4 regions of the Ensifer sp. GW823-FHT05D09 genome follow, and region 4 is predicted to be linked to each of the others. Evidence: riboswitches for the same ligand, from Rfam matches in the RefSeq annotation. Region 4 holds a riboswitch; each other region holds the start of a gene.
The links. Region 4 has a riboswitch for cobalamin ahead of AC1Q80_RS18510 (ABC transporter substrate-binding protein). Riboswitches for the same ligand answer to the same signal wherever they lie in the genome.

Region 1 (3,890 bases), on a different contig from region 4:
CTGCTTGCATCGCAGACGGGCTGATCATCTCAAACGACAGAGCCCCTGATATCGGCGATATCAGGGGCTCGTTTGTCACGGTGGCCGGGCGGCTTACGCCTTGGCGAAACGGTCGTTGATGAAGCCCGAGACGACGCCGAGCACGATCCAGAAGGCGAGCGTGGTGGCGAGCGCCGCCACGGCGAACTCGGCGCCCAGTACGGCCGGAACATTACTGGAAATATCCGACGGCTGCGGCGCGCCATAGACGTGGGGTGCTGCGATCAGCACGAGGCCGATGATCTTGGCAACGATCTCTTCGCGCAGGACCAGCAGATAAAGGCCGACGGCGGAAAGCGCCACCGTTGCCAGCCACCAGACCTGGCGGTCGCCGAGCTCGGCGGCCGGGAAGCCCGGTAGTTCCGGCGGCAGGCCGATGGCCGGCAGCATGTGTACGGCAAGCCAGCCGCAGGCGCCCCAGAGCGCGCCGTTCCTGAGCGTGATCGGATAGCCGATGACGAGGCTGACGCCGGCCAGCAGCAGCGCAAAGCCGGAGCCGGTCACCAGATTGGCGATCAGCGTGCCGGAGAAGCGGCTCATGCCGAACATGATGCCACCTTCCTCGTGTTCGCCCTCGTGGGCGTAGGCGGGCGTGATCGGCGACAGCGCGTCGAGCAGGGCGCCAATCGGCGAAACCGCCTTCAGCGACGAATGCTGCTCGTGGTTTGCGGCGGCCGGATCGGCCGTTCCCGGCTGGGCGGCGGGCTGTTCACCGGCTGCCGGTGCCGCGCCTTCGAATTCTTCCGCGTGCAGGATCAGCGGTACGACGCGCAGTTCCTGGGCGCCGGTCATGAAGACACCGGCAATCAATCCAGCCACGATCGCGGCCAGAAGCGTTCTGACAATCATTTTCGATATCCCTCGATATCGGCGCGCCATGCGCCTTGCAGGCAGCGCCGTGTCCCATTGGCAATCCTGCGAACGGCTCCGGCCGGCAGATCTTTGGTCTGCATCAGACGCAAGCAAACGCGTCCGGCTGTTTGCCGGAAGCGTTTTTGTCCGCAGCTATGTCGACGCGGAACGCATGTCGCGTCCCTCCGCATCGCTTAGTGGCAGGGGAAGCCGTAGGAGTGGCGGGTGTCGTGCGCGGTGTCGTGCAGCACGGCCGAATTCGCCAGGCCCGCGCCGAAGACGAGGAAGCCGCCGATGAGAAGCGCGATGATACCCGCGGTCAGACGATCGCTGAGGGAGAGCGGAATGCTCGAAACTGTAGACGTAGCCATGACAACCTCCGTGATGGCATCGGGAAATTTCCCGGTTTGGGCCCTATGCCCGCATCGACTGGCAGGTTTCCTGGCTCAGGACGTCGGGTGAGATCACCCTGGATTTGCCTCGCCTTCCCAGAGCCAAGGTCCGCCCTCTCGCGGTCTCGTCTCCAGTGGCTTCTTCCGGATCGCTCCGGAACGGCGCATTCACGTCGCTCTACAGTCGCGGGGTCGGCCGTGATTTGAATGCCCAGCATGGGTCCATCCGTCACGTTCCCGTTTACTCCCGAAACGCGTTCGCGTTGCGGGAACCAATCGATCTGATGATGATTAGGATCGCACCCCGGAGATGTCAATTAAACTTGCGCCGCCGCCCGGCCCATCCGCGACAAAATCCCGAAGGATCATGCGTTTATAGGCCTCGACGATCTGGTCGCCCTCGGCCCGGTCCACCGAGACCGCAAGCCGCATGGTGCAATCGCCGAGATGCATGATCAAAAAGGCGGCGCTATCGATCGCCTCGCGCGGCGTGCCGGGCGCAAACCGCGCCCAGACGTCGGCGAGAAGCTGGCCACCGGCACGGCTTTGCTGGAGGTCGATTTCGCGCAGCGCCTTGTCGGCCTGCATCGCCGACCAGATATCGCGCATGACGGGCTCGGCCAGGAACATATCGTAATAGATGTCGAACAATACGGCGAAGGCTTCACGCAGCTCGGCGAGCGACGTCACCTTGGCAAGCTCGGCCGCGATACACTCGTTGCACACCGCATTGTAGCGCTCGGCCAGCGTGCGCACGATCGCCGCCTTGTCGGGAAAGTACTGGTAGAGCGATCCGATCGAAATTCCAGCCTTTTCAGCGACTTCGCTCATGCGCATGGCGTCGCTGCCCTTCTCCTGGATGAGTGCCGTCGCGCAGGCGAGGATCTGCTCGACACGCTCTCGGCTGCGCTTCTGGCTCGGCGTGCGGCGCAGCGCGGTCTCGTCGTCGGGGGGAGCCGCGGTTGGGCTTGTCTCTTGATTCATGAGTGATGCTCACATTTTGACTTGACTCCTAAAATACGAGGATTTATCACATTTGCAAATGTGAGAGATGCTCATGTTAGTAGGCCAACCTCAGGAGGAAGCGATGACGGACAAACTGACACTGGTTCTGGGCGGTACCGGCAAGACGGGGCGGCGGGTCGCGGCCCGCCTTCAGGAGCGGGGCGTTGCGGTGCGCATCGGCGCGCGCTCGGCGTCGCCTTCTTTCGACTGGACCGACGAGGCGACCTGGGCGCCGGCCCTTGTAAATGTCGATCGCATTTATGTCTGCTTCCAGCCCGACCTGGCGGTGCCGGGCTCCGTCGAGATCATCGCCAAGTTTTCACGCCTTGCCGTCGACGCAGGCATCAAGCAGCTGGTGCTTTTGTCGGGCCGCGGCGAGGATGAGGCGGAAGCCGCCGAGCGTGCGCTTCAGGCCTCCGGCGCTGACTGGACGATCATCCGGGCCAGCTGGTTCTTCGAGAACTTCAGCGAAGGTTTTCTCGCCGATGGCATCGTGAGCGGGTCCGTCTTCCTGCCGACGGATGAGGTCACCGAACCCTTCATCAGCTGTGACGACATCGCCGACGTTGCGGTTGCCGCTCTTCTGGATGAAGGCCATGTTGGCCAGGTCTATTCGCTGACCGGCCTGCGGCTCATGACCTTTGCCGACGCTGTGGCCGAGATCGCTGCGGCTGCCAATCGTCGGATCAGCTATCAGTCCGTTCCGGTTGACGATTTTGCCGCGCAGCTGAAGGCCGACGGCGTGCCGGATGACTATGTCGAATTGATCCGCTATCTCTTCACCTCGGTGCTCGATGGGCGCAATTCGAGTGTGACGTCCGATGTCGAGCGCGTGCTTGGGCGCCGGCCGCGCGACTTTGCAACTTACGCCCGGGAGACCGCTGCAACCGGTGTCTGGAGTATTGCCGCATGATCCCGCTCATCCCCGCTCTGGCGTTTGCCGCCGCGATCGGTTCCGGCCTGATGGCCGGGCTGTTCTTCATCTTCTCGGTCTGCATCATGCAGGCGCTATCACGGCTGCCGGCCGAGCAGGGGATCGCGGCGATGAACGCCATCAACGTGGTGATCCAGAACCCGCTGTTTCTGAGCGTCTTCATGGGCACTGCGCTTCTTGCGCTTGCCCTGGTGATTGCCGCCTTCGTCTGGGGGGGCAATGGCAGCCTGCTCCTAGCTGCCGGCGGCATCGTCTATGTCGCCGGCGTGCTGATCGTCACCATCATCTTCAACGTTCCGATGAACGATGCGCTGGGTGCTGTCACGCCCGGCCAGGCTGCCACTGAATTCTGGCAGCAGCGCTACCTGACCGATTGGATCTGGTGGAACCATGTGCGCACGGTGACTTCGATCGGGTCGCTGGCGCTGTTCATCCTCGGATTTGCACGCGCCTGACACGCGGCGACCGGCGGACCTTGACGAGGGTGCGCCGGTCGTTCCCGTCAATCGACGAGCGAACCGCAGGTGAGATTGGCGATTGCGCCTGTCATGGCGCCCGCCCGGTCCGAGGCGACGAAGGCCGCATAGTCGGCGACTTCGTCGAGCCTCGGGAAGCGCCCGAGCAATGTCCCAGTCTTCGCGCGACCGTCGAGCATCTCCTCCACCGTC
Region 2 (3,890 bases), on a different contig from region 4:
ATCGGCTTTCTTCATATAGTCGAACAGATTGGCAGCTGCCTCGCGCAGGCTGCCTGCCGGGCTGAGATCGAGCACGATCGCTGCATGCTCTTCGCCGGGGAGCACTGTGTTGCCAAAGCGGATCAGGGCTTCTCCCGGGCGCACGTCGCCGGCGTCGAGCCGGACTGCAGCGCCCGGCGCATAGTGCGAGGCGAGCATGCCCGGAGCCTCGATTGTCGCGCCGGCACTTTCGGGTCTCGACACGGCAAGGCCGGTCAGATTTTCGATATCGAGGACGTCGAGACCGCCCGGACGCAGCAGGCGCAAAGCCCCGTCCTCGACCTTGATGATCGTCGATTCAAGCCCGATCTCGGCCGAGCCGGCGTCGAGAATGAGCTTGAGGCGTGGGCCGAGATCGGCGTCCACATGGGCAGCGCTCGTCGGGCTGATCTTGCCTGACGTATTGGCGCTCGGTGCCGCGAGCGGGCGGCCGAAACGGGCAATTACCCGACGGGAGAAGCCATCGGGCATGCGGATGCCCAGGGTGTCGAGACCGGCCGAGGCGAGCGCATGCACGGAACTTGTCGGGCGCTGGGGCAGGATCAGCGTCAGCGGGCCGGGCCAGAAGGCTTCGGCCAGGCGTCGCGACAACGGATCGAATATCACATGGGCTTCAGCCATCGCCATGTCGGACACGTGCGATATCAGCGGGTTGAAGCGCGGGCGCCCCTTCATCTCATAAATGCGGCTGATCGCATCCGGATTGGTGGCATCGGCGGCCAGGCCGTAGACCGTTTCTGTGGGAATGGCGACGGGCTCGCCTTCGGCAAGCACAGCGCAGGCGCGCTCGATCGCGCGTTCCGGCTCGGTCCGTGTGTCGATGATTTCGGCCATATCGCTTCCGTTTCCCTTTCGAGGTCTCCTTAAAGGAGCCACGAGGAAAACAGAACGATTTTCTTCAGACAGAGCGTGCCGGTGGTTCAGAGGCTGCGGATGATACGCCGCAGCGCCTCATCGCGCGCGCCGAGCATCAGCACGTTCTTGAGCGCGACCTTCGGGTCGTCGGTGCGAAACAGGAGCCCGTTGTCGCTGACGCTGCGATTGATGGTCATCTGACCTTCCTGCGCGTCGGGTTCGATCGCGACGGCGAAGTACATCCTGGAATAGCCGGCCTGGATACGCTCGAAGAAGTGCTTTTCGTCGCCGAGATCGCAGAAGAAGTTGGCGAAGTAGAAGGACCAGGTCACGTCCTTGGATTGGGCGAGATGTGTTCTCGCGGCCGTCACATGGCAATAACCCAGATGCGGCCGGCCGGCGAGCGTGCGGTGGAAGATCATCTTGGGAAACTGGATCGAGGTGTGGAAGCCGTTCATCCGCTTGTGCGTCGTTTCGCCGGCGGTCGTCAGCTTGTGGCCGGTGCGCTGGGCAACCTCGTCATAGCTGAGATAGCGCCGTTCGCGCTGCGACCATTGCCGCCTTTCGATGCGGCCGGTGCGCAGGAACTCGGTATGGACCGCTGTCTTCGGAGCGATCGTGGGCAGCTTCTCGGCTGCGGCGTCGTAGTATTTGAGCTTTGCCATGGACTTCAATGCGCTGTTTGCCGGTTCGGCCGGTTTCTCCGTCAGGCGACGCTAATGCATTATGGTTAATGGAAGATTTCATTGCGCCGGCCAGGATGGATGAGCCGACGCCGCAACGGATGTCGCAAAATGGCGAAGGCTTCGCGCTTTCGCGCCGGCTTTGCCGGAAAAAACGACAACTGCCCAATATTTGATCTATCTCATTGTTTATAATGACAAATAGTCGGCCTTGTGGTGTTTCAGACACGGGATGCACTGTGTCGTCTTTCTGGAATTGGATGTCGTTAATCGGCAGCTGCGACGACGGCTTCCGCGATTAGATATGCCTACTCAAGGTGCCGCCTCTTAGGGAAGACGGAGAATTGGGAAGCCGGTCAAAACCCGGCGCTGCCCCCGCAACGGTGGTGGAGCGAAAGCCTCGGCAAAAAGCCACTGGACGGTTCCGTCCGGGAAGGCGCCGGGCTGGTCCTTGCGGATAGCTCCTGAGCCCGGAAACCAGCCTTGACACGAATAGACCGTAACGGGTTGCGGCGGGCAGCCGGATCGGAGCCGTCATCGCACAGGCATTGCGCCTGCGTGGGTTCCAGTCCTGCCTCTCCGAAACAAGGCCAACGAGGATAGGACATGGACATCAAGGGCGATATGCTCCGCAAGCTGAAGGGTCGACGCGACGGCTACAGCCTCGACCGGGCCTTCTACATCGACCCCGACTACTACAGGCAGGATCTCGAGAGCATCTGGTACAAGGACTGGCTGTTCATCGGCCACGACTGCGAGGTCCCGCGCGCCGGCAACTATTTCACCGTTCAGGTCGGCGACTACCCCGTCGTCATCGTCCGCGACCGGCAGGGCACGATCCGCGCGCTGCACAATTCTTGCCGTCACCGCGGTTCCCGCGTCTGCTCGCAGCACAAGGGCTCATCGGCCAAGCTCGTCTGTCCCTACCATCAGTGGACCTACGAGCTCGACGGCACGTTGCTCTTTGCCCGTCAGATGGGCGAGGATTTCGACAAGGCCGCCCACAGCCTGAAGCCGATCCACTGCGAAACGGTCGGCGGCTACATCTTCATCAACCTGTCCGAACAGCCGATGGACTTCGCTCCGTTCCGCGACATGGTCGCGCCCTATCTCGCGCCGCACCGCCTCGGCGAAACCAAGGTCGCCTTCGAAAGCACCATCATCGAGAAGGGCAACTGGAAGCTCGTCTGGGAAAACAACCGCGAGTGCTACCATTGCGCAGCCAACCATCCCGAGCTTTGCCGGACCTATCCGGAAGCCCCGACGGCGACCGGCGTGCAAGGCGCCAAAGATGATCCTGTCATCGCCGCCCATTGGGAAAAATGCGAAGCGTCCGGGCTTCCGAGCGAGTTCCGCATGTCCGAGACCGGCCAGTTCCGCTCGGCGCGCATGCCGTTGATCGACGACGCCGAGAGTTACACCATGTCCGGCGCCCGCGCCGTGCGGCGGCAATTGTCGGCGGATGTCAGTCAGAAGCATATCGGTACGCTGCTTCTGTTCCATTATCCGTCGACCTGGAACCATGTGCTGGCCGACCATGCGATCACCTTCCGCGTTTTGCCGCTCGGGCCTGAGCTGACGCAGGTTACGACCAAGTGGCTGGTCAACAAGGATGCGGTCGAGGGCGTCGACTACAATCTGGAAGAACTGACGCACGTGTGGACCGAGACCAACGATCAGGATCGCCAGATCGTCGAGGAAAACGCTTTCGGTATCCGCTCGCCGGCCTACCAGTCAGGGCCCTATTCGCCCGATCACGAAGGCGGTGTGATGCAGTTCGTCGAATGGTACTGCAAGTTCATGGAGCAGCGCCTCCAGGGCGAAGCCGCTCCGCTCTTTAGGGTCGCCTGATATGCAGATGGCATCCTCGTTCCATCACTTCGATGAACTCCATGTCTGGATCGACAGGCAGAACATGCTCGAATGCACATCCGCGGTCATGGAGACCGCGGATGTGATGACCTTTACCTTCCGGCCCGAGAAGCCGGCCTGGTTCCGTTATCTGCCCGGTCAGTTCGTCACGCTCGAACTGCCGGTGACCGACGACGAGCCGGTGATGCGCACCTACACGCTGTCGTCGACGCCTTCCCGGCCGCTTTCGATCGCCGTCACCGTCAAGGCGCAGGCCGACAGCATCGGCACGCGCTGGATGTTCGATCACCTGAAGCCGGGCATGCGGCTGAAGGCCTTCGGCCCGCTCGGCGATTTCAGCTTCGTGCGCCATCCCGGCGAAAAATACCTGTTCATTTCGGCAGGCTCCGGCGTCACGCCGATGATGTCGATGACGCGATGGATGGCAGACTGCATTCCGGA
Region 3 (3,890 bases), on a different contig from region 4:
GACAACTACGACAAGTCGAACCCGCTCTACATCCTGTCCTATTCGCCGGACACCGGAAAGCTGCGCGGATCGCTGAGGCTGCTGCCGACGCTTGGCCCCAACATGCTGGACGATACGTTCCCGATCCTGCTTGGCGACAACCCGGAGATCCGCAGCGCCTCGATCTGGGAATCGAGCCGCTTTTGCATCGATCCGGAAATTTCCCAGGACCGTGCTTCCAATCAGGTCACGGTTGCCGCCGCAGAACTGATGTGCGGCGTCGGCGAACTCGGACTTGCCTCCGGCATCAGCCACATCGTTACGGTCACCGACGTCTTCCTCGAGCGGATGTTCCGTCGCATGGGTTGCCCCGGCGAGCGCATCGGTGAACCGCACCGGATCGGCTCGGTCTTTGCCGTGGCGGTCGCCTGGGAAGTGACGCCGTCGCTGCTGAGCGCCATGAAGGCCGTCGCCGCGATCGAAGGCACCGTGCTTGAGCGGCCGATGTCGCTGGAAACCGCACGCGCAGCCTGACACCGGATTGGAGCCGTCCATTCGTCCGAGAGGACGACACTGTTAACGCATTACGAGGCTTGTCGTTGCACACGCAGTGACAAGCCTTATGATAAGGCTGAAACAGGAAATGCCGACGGCGACCGATCCCGGACAACAAGGGCGGCGCAGCGCGGTTGCAGAAATGGACGTTCGCCCTTGTTCCGGAACATGAAAACCCTTGCCGCGGCGACTTTGCCGCTGCTTCTGGTTCTTGCCGATCAGGCGCTGGCCTCCAGCGTGTGCGACCGCCTGAACACCCGGCTTGCGCAATTGCCCGAAGCCATCACCACCACGGCCGATACGCGCGATTACGCGAGCGCCATTTCGCGACAGAACATTGAATTGCGTCGGGCGCGCAACGATCGCCGCCGCGCCGGCTGCGGCACAGGCAGCGTCGTCGTGTTCAATGGCGGCGACCCGGATATCTGCGCTGATATCAACAGCCTGATCGCCGAGATGGAAGACAATCTCGCTATCCTCAAATCGGAACGCCAGCAGCTGATATCGGGCGATGGCGACGACACGCGTCGGCGCATCCTGGCTGCACTCGAGATCAACGGTTGTTATGGCGACCGCGAGGAATTTGCCAGCGCCGACCCGGACGCGCCGGAAACGCATCGCAATATCCTGCGCGATCTGCCGCCGGAGGAATCCTACGGGCCGTTGTTGCGCGATGGCGACGCAGACGGATACCCTCCGGAAAGCGGCGTCTATTCCGGCACGCTTCGCACCATGTGCGTGCGCACCTGCGACGGCGCCTTCTTCCCCATTTCGTCCGAGGCGAGCCCGGCGGACTTTGCTCGCGACGAGCAGGCCTGTCGCGCCCGCTGCCCGGGTGCCGAAACCGAGCTCTTCTTCCACGAGCTTGCGACCGAAGAGAGCGACCAGATGGTTTCCGCCTCGACTGGACGCCCCTATCGGGAATTGCCGAACGCCTTTGCCTACCGGACGCGAGACGTCGGCAAGCCCGGCATCTGCGGCTGCCAGATCCCGAAGACGGTGGCAACAACGCCCAAGGCAGGCGGCGGCAATTCCAGCGATAGTCAGTCCTCGATCATCGTCATCGAAGGCAATAAGGGGGCAGATGCCCCTTCTGCCAAGGTGACGGTTCCCGCTGAAGAGCGCCCCTACGATCCCGCCAAGAGCAAGGTGCGGGTCATCGGGCCGACGTTCCTGCCCCAGGAGGAAACGTCGATCGACCTTCGCCACCCCAAGGGTCCGGCTTACCAACCGGTTCAGAGCAACTGATCGCGGCGTCAGCCTTCCGGCAGGCTCCCCAACCTTCCTCGAATACCAGTTCCTCCAGCGGCAGGCGCTGGCGCCAGCCTTTTACCGCCAGTTCCGGCTCACGGTAGAGGTGGTCGACGAAGCCCAGGCAAAGCCAGGCGACGATCACGACATGATCGGGTATGCCGAGGATCGCCTTGATCTCGTTCTCATGAAAGATGCTGACCCAGCCGACGCCGACGCCTTCAGCGCGCGCGGCAAGCCAGAGATTCTGGACGGCGCAGACGGTGGAATAGACATCCATGTCAGGATTGTGGGTGCGCCCGAGAACGACCGAGCCGCCGCGTGTGCGATCGCATGTCACGCAGATACTGAGCGGTGCCTTGCGGATACCCTCCAGTTTCAGCGAGCGGTATTTCGCGCGCTGATCACCATCGAACATCAGCGCAGCTTCGTCGTTGGCGCGGGAAAACGCCTGCCAGACCCGCTCGCGGGTTTCCGCCTGGCGCACGACGACGAAATTCCATGGCTGCATGAACCCCACCGATGGCGCCCGGTGCGCTGCATTGAGCAGGCGCATCACCAGATCGTCAGGCAAGGGGTCGGGCAGGAACTGATCCCGCACGTCCCGGCGTGTTTCGATGGCGCGGTAGACGGCTTCGCGCTCGTCAAATGAAAAGGCTTCTGCGGCCGCAAGGCCGCCATTCGCGTCAGTCAGCATCGTTCGATCCCCAACAATGCACAACCTTCCGCCGTCCGCGCGGGTTTCGGTCTATCTTGCCAGGCCGGTCTTCTGACTTCGGATCCCCCGGCCGCTCCGCCTTCCCAGATCCGATGAAGATCCAGTGGCAAGACTTTGAGAAAACTCAAGATCCCTGGGGCAGCCGTCCCCGTCACAGCGTTGGGCACGTTCCGGAGTGACACCGGATTCCCGATTCTCCCGCGTCGCGGGCACCTGACGACGCCATAAGTGCACAGCCCATAGGGAATGACAAGCAACTCGGTGGGTGCCCGCCGGCACCGTGCGAGCCTTTCGGCAGCGGTCGACATCGGAGACCTTTCGACCGCTGCCCTTGCGGCTCACTATCAAAGCGGGGCGACGGGATGTGGCGAGCCGTCATAGCCACCCCAGACCGACTGGTCGAAGCAGATGACCGACCCCGTCATCAGGCCGGATTCGTTCGAGGACAGATAGGCGCAGGCGCGCGCGACTTCCTTGGGATCGACAAGCCGGCCGAAAGGCTGGCTGGCGGCCGCCTTTTCCAGCCAGTCGGCTGCAGCACCGTGAAACTCTCGCTGGATGCGATCTTCCCCCTCTGAGGCCATCCATCCGATATTGAGACCGTTGACACGAATACGGTTGCGCAACAGCGCGTAAGCCGTGTTCTTGGTCAGCGTCTCCAGCGCGCCCTTGGACGAGCAATAGGCAGCGATGAACGGCTGCCCGGCCATGGCCGACATGGAACCGATGTTGACGATCGTGCCCTGAGTGCCCTCCCTTCGCATAACCTTGACAGCCTCCTGGATCAGGAAGAACGGCGCCCGCACATTGATGGCGAACATCCGGTCGAAGAGTTCGGGGCTTGTATCGAGAATGGTGCCGCGATCGGTGATTGCTGCCGCGTTGACCAGCGCATCGACCCGCCCGAAGGTGGCGTCGCAGGCGTTGACAACCTTTCGGGCATCTTCGACCTTTTCGAGATCCGCTTCGACATAAAGCACCTGCGCGCCGCTCGCCTTGCGGATCTCCTCAGCCTTCGCCTCTCCCTTGGCAGTGTTGCGCCCGCAGATGACGATGCCTTCGGCCCCGCGTTCCGCAAACAGGCTGGCGATCGTTGCCCCCAACCCTTGCGTCCCACCGGTGACGATGGCGACCTTGCCGTCAAGACGGCCGTGTTGTTCGGTCATGAAATTCCTCCCAGGAGTGAAAGTGTCATCGAAACAGGAACGGCCCCCGCCGCCGAGCGCCGGGGACCTGTCATGGCGATATCTTCTGTTCAGCTCAGCTTGCGCTGTGCCTGCTCTTCAAGCGCTTTGCGGAAATCCGCCTCGCTCCACCTTCCTGAAAGCGCCTCATGCATCAACTGCGCCTGTGTTTTCGGCGCAAGGCCGCCGAGCGGCGGGTCGCG
Region 4 (3,890 bases):
AGCGCTGCTGCCGGCAACAGCAGGCCGTGGCGCACGCCGACAAGGAAGCGCGCGGCATGCGGGATGACGAGGCCGACGAAGCCGATGGAGCCGACGATGCTGACCATGACCGCCGTCATCAGCGCGGTTGCCGAAATCAGGATGATGTAGACCCGCTTGACCGGGATGCCGAGCGAGGCGGCCGATTCGGCGCCGAAGGTGAAGGCGTCGAGCGCGCGGGCGTGCCAGAGGCAGACAAGCAGGCCGCCAATGGCCACCGGCAGCGCCAGCGCCGCATCCGGCCAGCGTACGCCCGAGAGGTTGCCGAGCAGCCAGAACATGATGCCGCGGGCCTGCTCGGCATTGGCTGATTTGGTGACGATGAAGGAGGTGAGCGCGTTGAAGAGCTGCGAGCCGGCAACGCCGGCCAGAATGATGGCGCCGGTGCCGCGGCCGGCTCGGAGCGCCAGGAGAGATACGAGCGCGAAGGCGAACGCCGCGCCGAAGAAGGCGCCGAGCGACAGCGTCAGCATACCTGCGCCGATGCCGAGAATGGCGACGGCGACGGCACCAGTCGATGCGCCGGCGGAGATGCCGAGGATATAGGGATCGGCCAGGGAATTGCGCAGCAGCGCCTGCAGGACGACGCCGCAGAGCGAAAGTGCCGCGCCGCAGCAGGCGGCCACGACAGCGCGGCTGAGGCGATAGTTCCAGACGATGCCCTCGTCGATCGCATCGAGCGGGTAGCCGGCGCCCCAAAGACGGTTGGCGACGGTTTTTCCCACGACGTCGAGAGGGATGGCGGTCTCGCCGATGGCGGCACCAAGGGCGAGCGCCAGGAAAAGCAGTGCGAGCGCCGTCGAAACGGCGCCCGCGCGGTTGATCGCTGGAGGTGTTGACCTCACTTCGCCAGGCCGGCTTTTTCGACCGCGTCGGCCAGCACCTCGATGCCCTCGATCGTGCGGATCGTCGGGTTCATCGCCTGTGCGTCCATGACGACGATATGGTCGGCCTTGACCGCCGGCATCAGGCTGATGACCGGGTCGGACTTCAGGAACTTCATCTTCAGCTCCCAGTCGTCGGCCGGGAAGCGGCGGCGATCCATTTTGCCGATGACAACGATCTTCGGATCGGCCTTGGCGATGGTCTCCCAGCCGATGGTCGGCCACTCCTCTTCGGTGGACACGACATTCTTGATGCCGAGCGCAGACATGATGTAGCCGGGCGCGCCGTTGGTGCCGGCGACATAGGGATCGATGTCCATTTCGGCGCTGGAGAACCAGAAGACGGCCGACAGCTTGCCGTCGGCATTGGCGATCTTGCTGCGGGCAGCTTCTTCGCGGGCCTTCAGCTTGGCGACCAGGGCCTGCCCACGATCCTGCACATCGAAGATTTCGGCGAGCTCAGTGATCTCCTGGTAGATCAGGTCCATCGAAAAGGCATTGTGGCGTACGCCGTCGCCACCGGCGGAATTGTCCTTGGCGGCGCAATCGGCCGGCGAGACATAGACGGGGATCGACAGTTCGGCGAATTGCTTCGGCGTTGCGACAATGCCCTCCGGCCCGACATGCCACTGGAACTGCGCGGTCACCAGATCCGGCTTGGTGGCAACGACGCTTTCGAAGCTCGGGTCGTTATCGGCAAGCCGCGGCACCTTGGCGTTGACGTCCTCGTAGCCGTCGATAACAGGGCCGATCCACACGGCTGTGCCGACGACCTTGTCCGCGAGGCCGAGAAGATAAAGAATTTCCGTGGTGCTCTGACCGATAGAGGCGGTGCGCGTCGGCGCCGCCTTAAAGGTAACCTCCTGGCCGCAATTCTTTAAGGTCAGGGGGTAGCTCGTCGCGGCCGCAAGAGCGGTCGTGGGAGCGACGGTCAAAAGCAGGGACACGGAAACGGCAAGGGATGGGCAATAGCGCCCGACGGCATTGAAAATGGCTTTCAAGGGAATTCTCTCTTCTCGTGAGCTTGCGAAGGGTCAGCCGAAGCGGCGACAGCCGGCCGGTCGGATTTCGGGAGACAAACGATCGCAAACGTCGAGAAGAACGGGAAAAGAGGGCGCAAAGCCGCCGGGTATGCGGATCATGGACAACTCCTGTTCCGGGCAACCCCGCCCGTGACGTTGGATCTTCTGCTTGACGGCAGGTCTCCTGGCTCGCGGATCAAGCGCCTTCCACCTGCCTTCCCGCAACGCGTCTGACGCGATCGCAGTGGCATGGCGCGCTGTCGCGCCACTTGGGTGTCCGGCATTCCGCTTACAGTTGCGGGGGCAGCCACGGTCTCGGTCCCTATTGGGTCGTCCTCACCGTGTTCCCTATTAATCCCCGTTAGAGTCATCCTTCGGGGAACCGTCGGCGCTACCCTTAGTGTTCCAGCCGGCGTTACGTCAAGACGAGAGGTTGTCGAAATGGCGCCGCCGTGAAGGTGCCGGGGCGGCTTACCGTTAAGCGCTGCAAGGCAGACTTTCACCGAATTGTCGCGAAACCGTTCAAATTGTTTCATGCCTCTGTCAACGCGCTGACATGCGGGCAGCCAAAGGTCCGACACGCGAAATTCGCTTTCGCGAGGCTCGAACCGGAGGCTTGTTTGGCCGAAATCCTCACCACGCTGTCCCGTCGTTCCTTTCTTTTATCCGCCGGTGCCGCCGGCCTTGTCGCGTCCTCCGGTCTTGCGACACCGTTCTATGCCCGCGGTTACGGCCGGCCGGAATTCATCCATGGTGTCCAGTCGGGGGATGTCGACACACGCTCCGGCATGGTGTGGACGCGGGTCGACCGGCCGTCGCGGGTAAGCCTGGAGTACTCGACGACCGAAAGCTTTTCCAATCCGGTTCGTCTCGCCGATCTCACCGCGACACCGCAGACGGATTGCGCGGTGAAGTGTTCGCTCGACGATCTCCTGCCCGACCAGGACATCTTCTACCGCTTCACCGCGACCGATCTCTACGACGTCAACCGGGTGTCCGAGCCGGTGATCGGCCGGTTTCGCACAGCACCCTTGCGCAAGCGCTCGATCCGCTTCGTCTGGTCCGGCGACACGGCCGGCCAGGGCTGGGGCATCGACGACGTCGGCATGAAGACCTATTCGACGATGCGTCTGCACGAGCCGGATTTCTTCATCCATTCCGGCGACACGATCTATGCCGACAACCCCATTCCCGACGAGATACCCTTGCGCGACGGTGGCATCTGGAAGAACCGGGTGGTGACGCATGAGAAGCGCGACGTGGCGCGAACGCTCGAAGAATATCGTGGCCAGTGGAAGTACAATCTTCTCGACAGCCATGTGCGTGACCTCAACGCCGTCTGCCCGACCTTTTATCAATGGGACGACCACGAGGTTTTGAACAATTGGTCGGCGTCGACGGACCTCAGAGACGATCCGCGCTACCAGGAAAAAGACGTGGCCGTCTATGCGGCCCGCGCCGGCCGGGCGTTCAACGAGATGACGCCGATCCGCAACGTCCCGACCCAGCCCGGCCGCATCTTCCGCAAGATCGCATACGGTCCGCTGCTCGATGTCTTCTTCGTCGATCTCCGCTCCTACCGCGGCCCCAACCAGGGGGAGGGGGATGGCGGCCTGTTCGGCTGGCGCCAGGCGGACTGGCTGAAACGGGAGCTTGCCGCCTCGCGGGCCGTCTGGAAAGTGATCGCCTGCGACATGCCCATCGGCCTCGTCGTCTGGGACGACTATGCCAACCGGCGCGGCTCCGATGCCATCGCCAACGGCGACAATGGTCCGCCGACCGGACGCGAAACCGAATTCGCAGACCTGCTGCGCTTCATCAGGGACAATGCCATCGACAACCTCGTCTGGCTGACGGCGGATGTGCATTACACCGCTGCGCATCACTACGATCCGTCGCGGGCGGCCTTCAAGGATTTCCTGCCGTTCTGGGAGTTCGTCTCCGG

Region 1: another riboswitch for cobalamin. It lies ahead of AC1Q80_RS12385 (CbtB domain-containing protein); the one in region 4 lies ahead of AC1Q80_RS18510 (ABC transporter substrate-binding protein).
Region 2: another riboswitch for cobalamin. It lies ahead of AC1Q80_RS04235 (aromatic ring-hydroxylating oxygenase subunit alpha); the one in region 4 lies ahead of AC1Q80_RS18510 (ABC transporter substrate-binding protein).
Region 3: another riboswitch for cobalamin. It lies ahead of bluB (5,6-dimethylbenzimidazole synthase); the one in region 4 lies ahead of AC1Q80_RS18510 (ABC transporter substrate-binding protein).

What each region holds. Positions count from the first base shown of each region.
Region 1 is NZ_JBXAIA010000003.1:428,571-432,460, reverse strand. It holds gene AC1Q80_RS12395 ((2Fe-2S)-binding protein) at 1-24, shown strand, start outside; gene AC1Q80_RS12390 (CbtA family protein) at 94-888, opposite strand; gene AC1Q80_RS12385 (CbtB domain-containing protein) at 1,086-1,262, opposite strand; cobalamin riboswitch at 1,306-1,575, opposite strand; gene AC1Q80_RS12380 (TetR/AcrR family transcriptional regulator) at 1,575-2,267, opposite strand; gene AC1Q80_RS12375 (NAD(P)H-binding protein) at 2,371-3,201, shown strand; gene AC1Q80_RS12370 (anthrone oxygenase family protein) at 3,198-3,677, shown strand; gene AC1Q80_RS12365 (SDR family NAD(P)-dependent oxidoreductase) at 3,725-3,890, opposite strand, start outside.
Region 2 is NZ_JBXAIA010000001.1:864,597-868,486, forward strand. It holds gene AC1Q80_RS04225 (L-threonylcarbamoyladenylate synthase) at 1-873, opposite strand, end outside; gene AC1Q80_RS04230 (DUF6656 family protein) at 960-1,559, opposite strand; cobalamin riboswitch at 1,876-2,077, shown strand; gene AC1Q80_RS04235 (aromatic ring-hydroxylating oxygenase subunit alpha) at 2,184-3,428, shown strand; gene AC1Q80_RS04240 (FAD-binding oxidoreductase) at 3,430-3,890, shown strand, end outside.
Region 3 is NZ_JBXAIA010000002.1:579,373-583,262, forward strand. It holds gene AC1Q80_RS08535 (acyl-homoserine-lactone synthase) at 1-513, shown strand, start outside; gene AC1Q80_RS08540 (DUF2865 domain-containing protein) at 703-1,782, shown strand; gene bluB (5,6-dimethylbenzimidazole synthase) at 1,691-2,482, opposite strand; cobalamin riboswitch at 2,528-2,735, opposite strand; gene AC1Q80_RS08550 (SDR family oxidoreductase) at 2,848-3,669, opposite strand; gene AC1Q80_RS08555 (phytanoyl-CoA dioxygenase family protein) at 3,759-3,890, opposite strand, start outside.
Region 4 is NZ_JBXAIA010000006.1:161,030-164,919, reverse strand. It holds gene AC1Q80_RS18515 (FecCD family ABC transporter permease) at 1-884, opposite strand, end outside; gene AC1Q80_RS18510 (ABC transporter substrate-binding protein) at 881-1,870, opposite strand; cobalamin riboswitch at 2,103-2,347, opposite strand; gene AC1Q80_RS18505 (alkaline phosphatase D family protein) at 2,566-3,890, shown strand, end outside.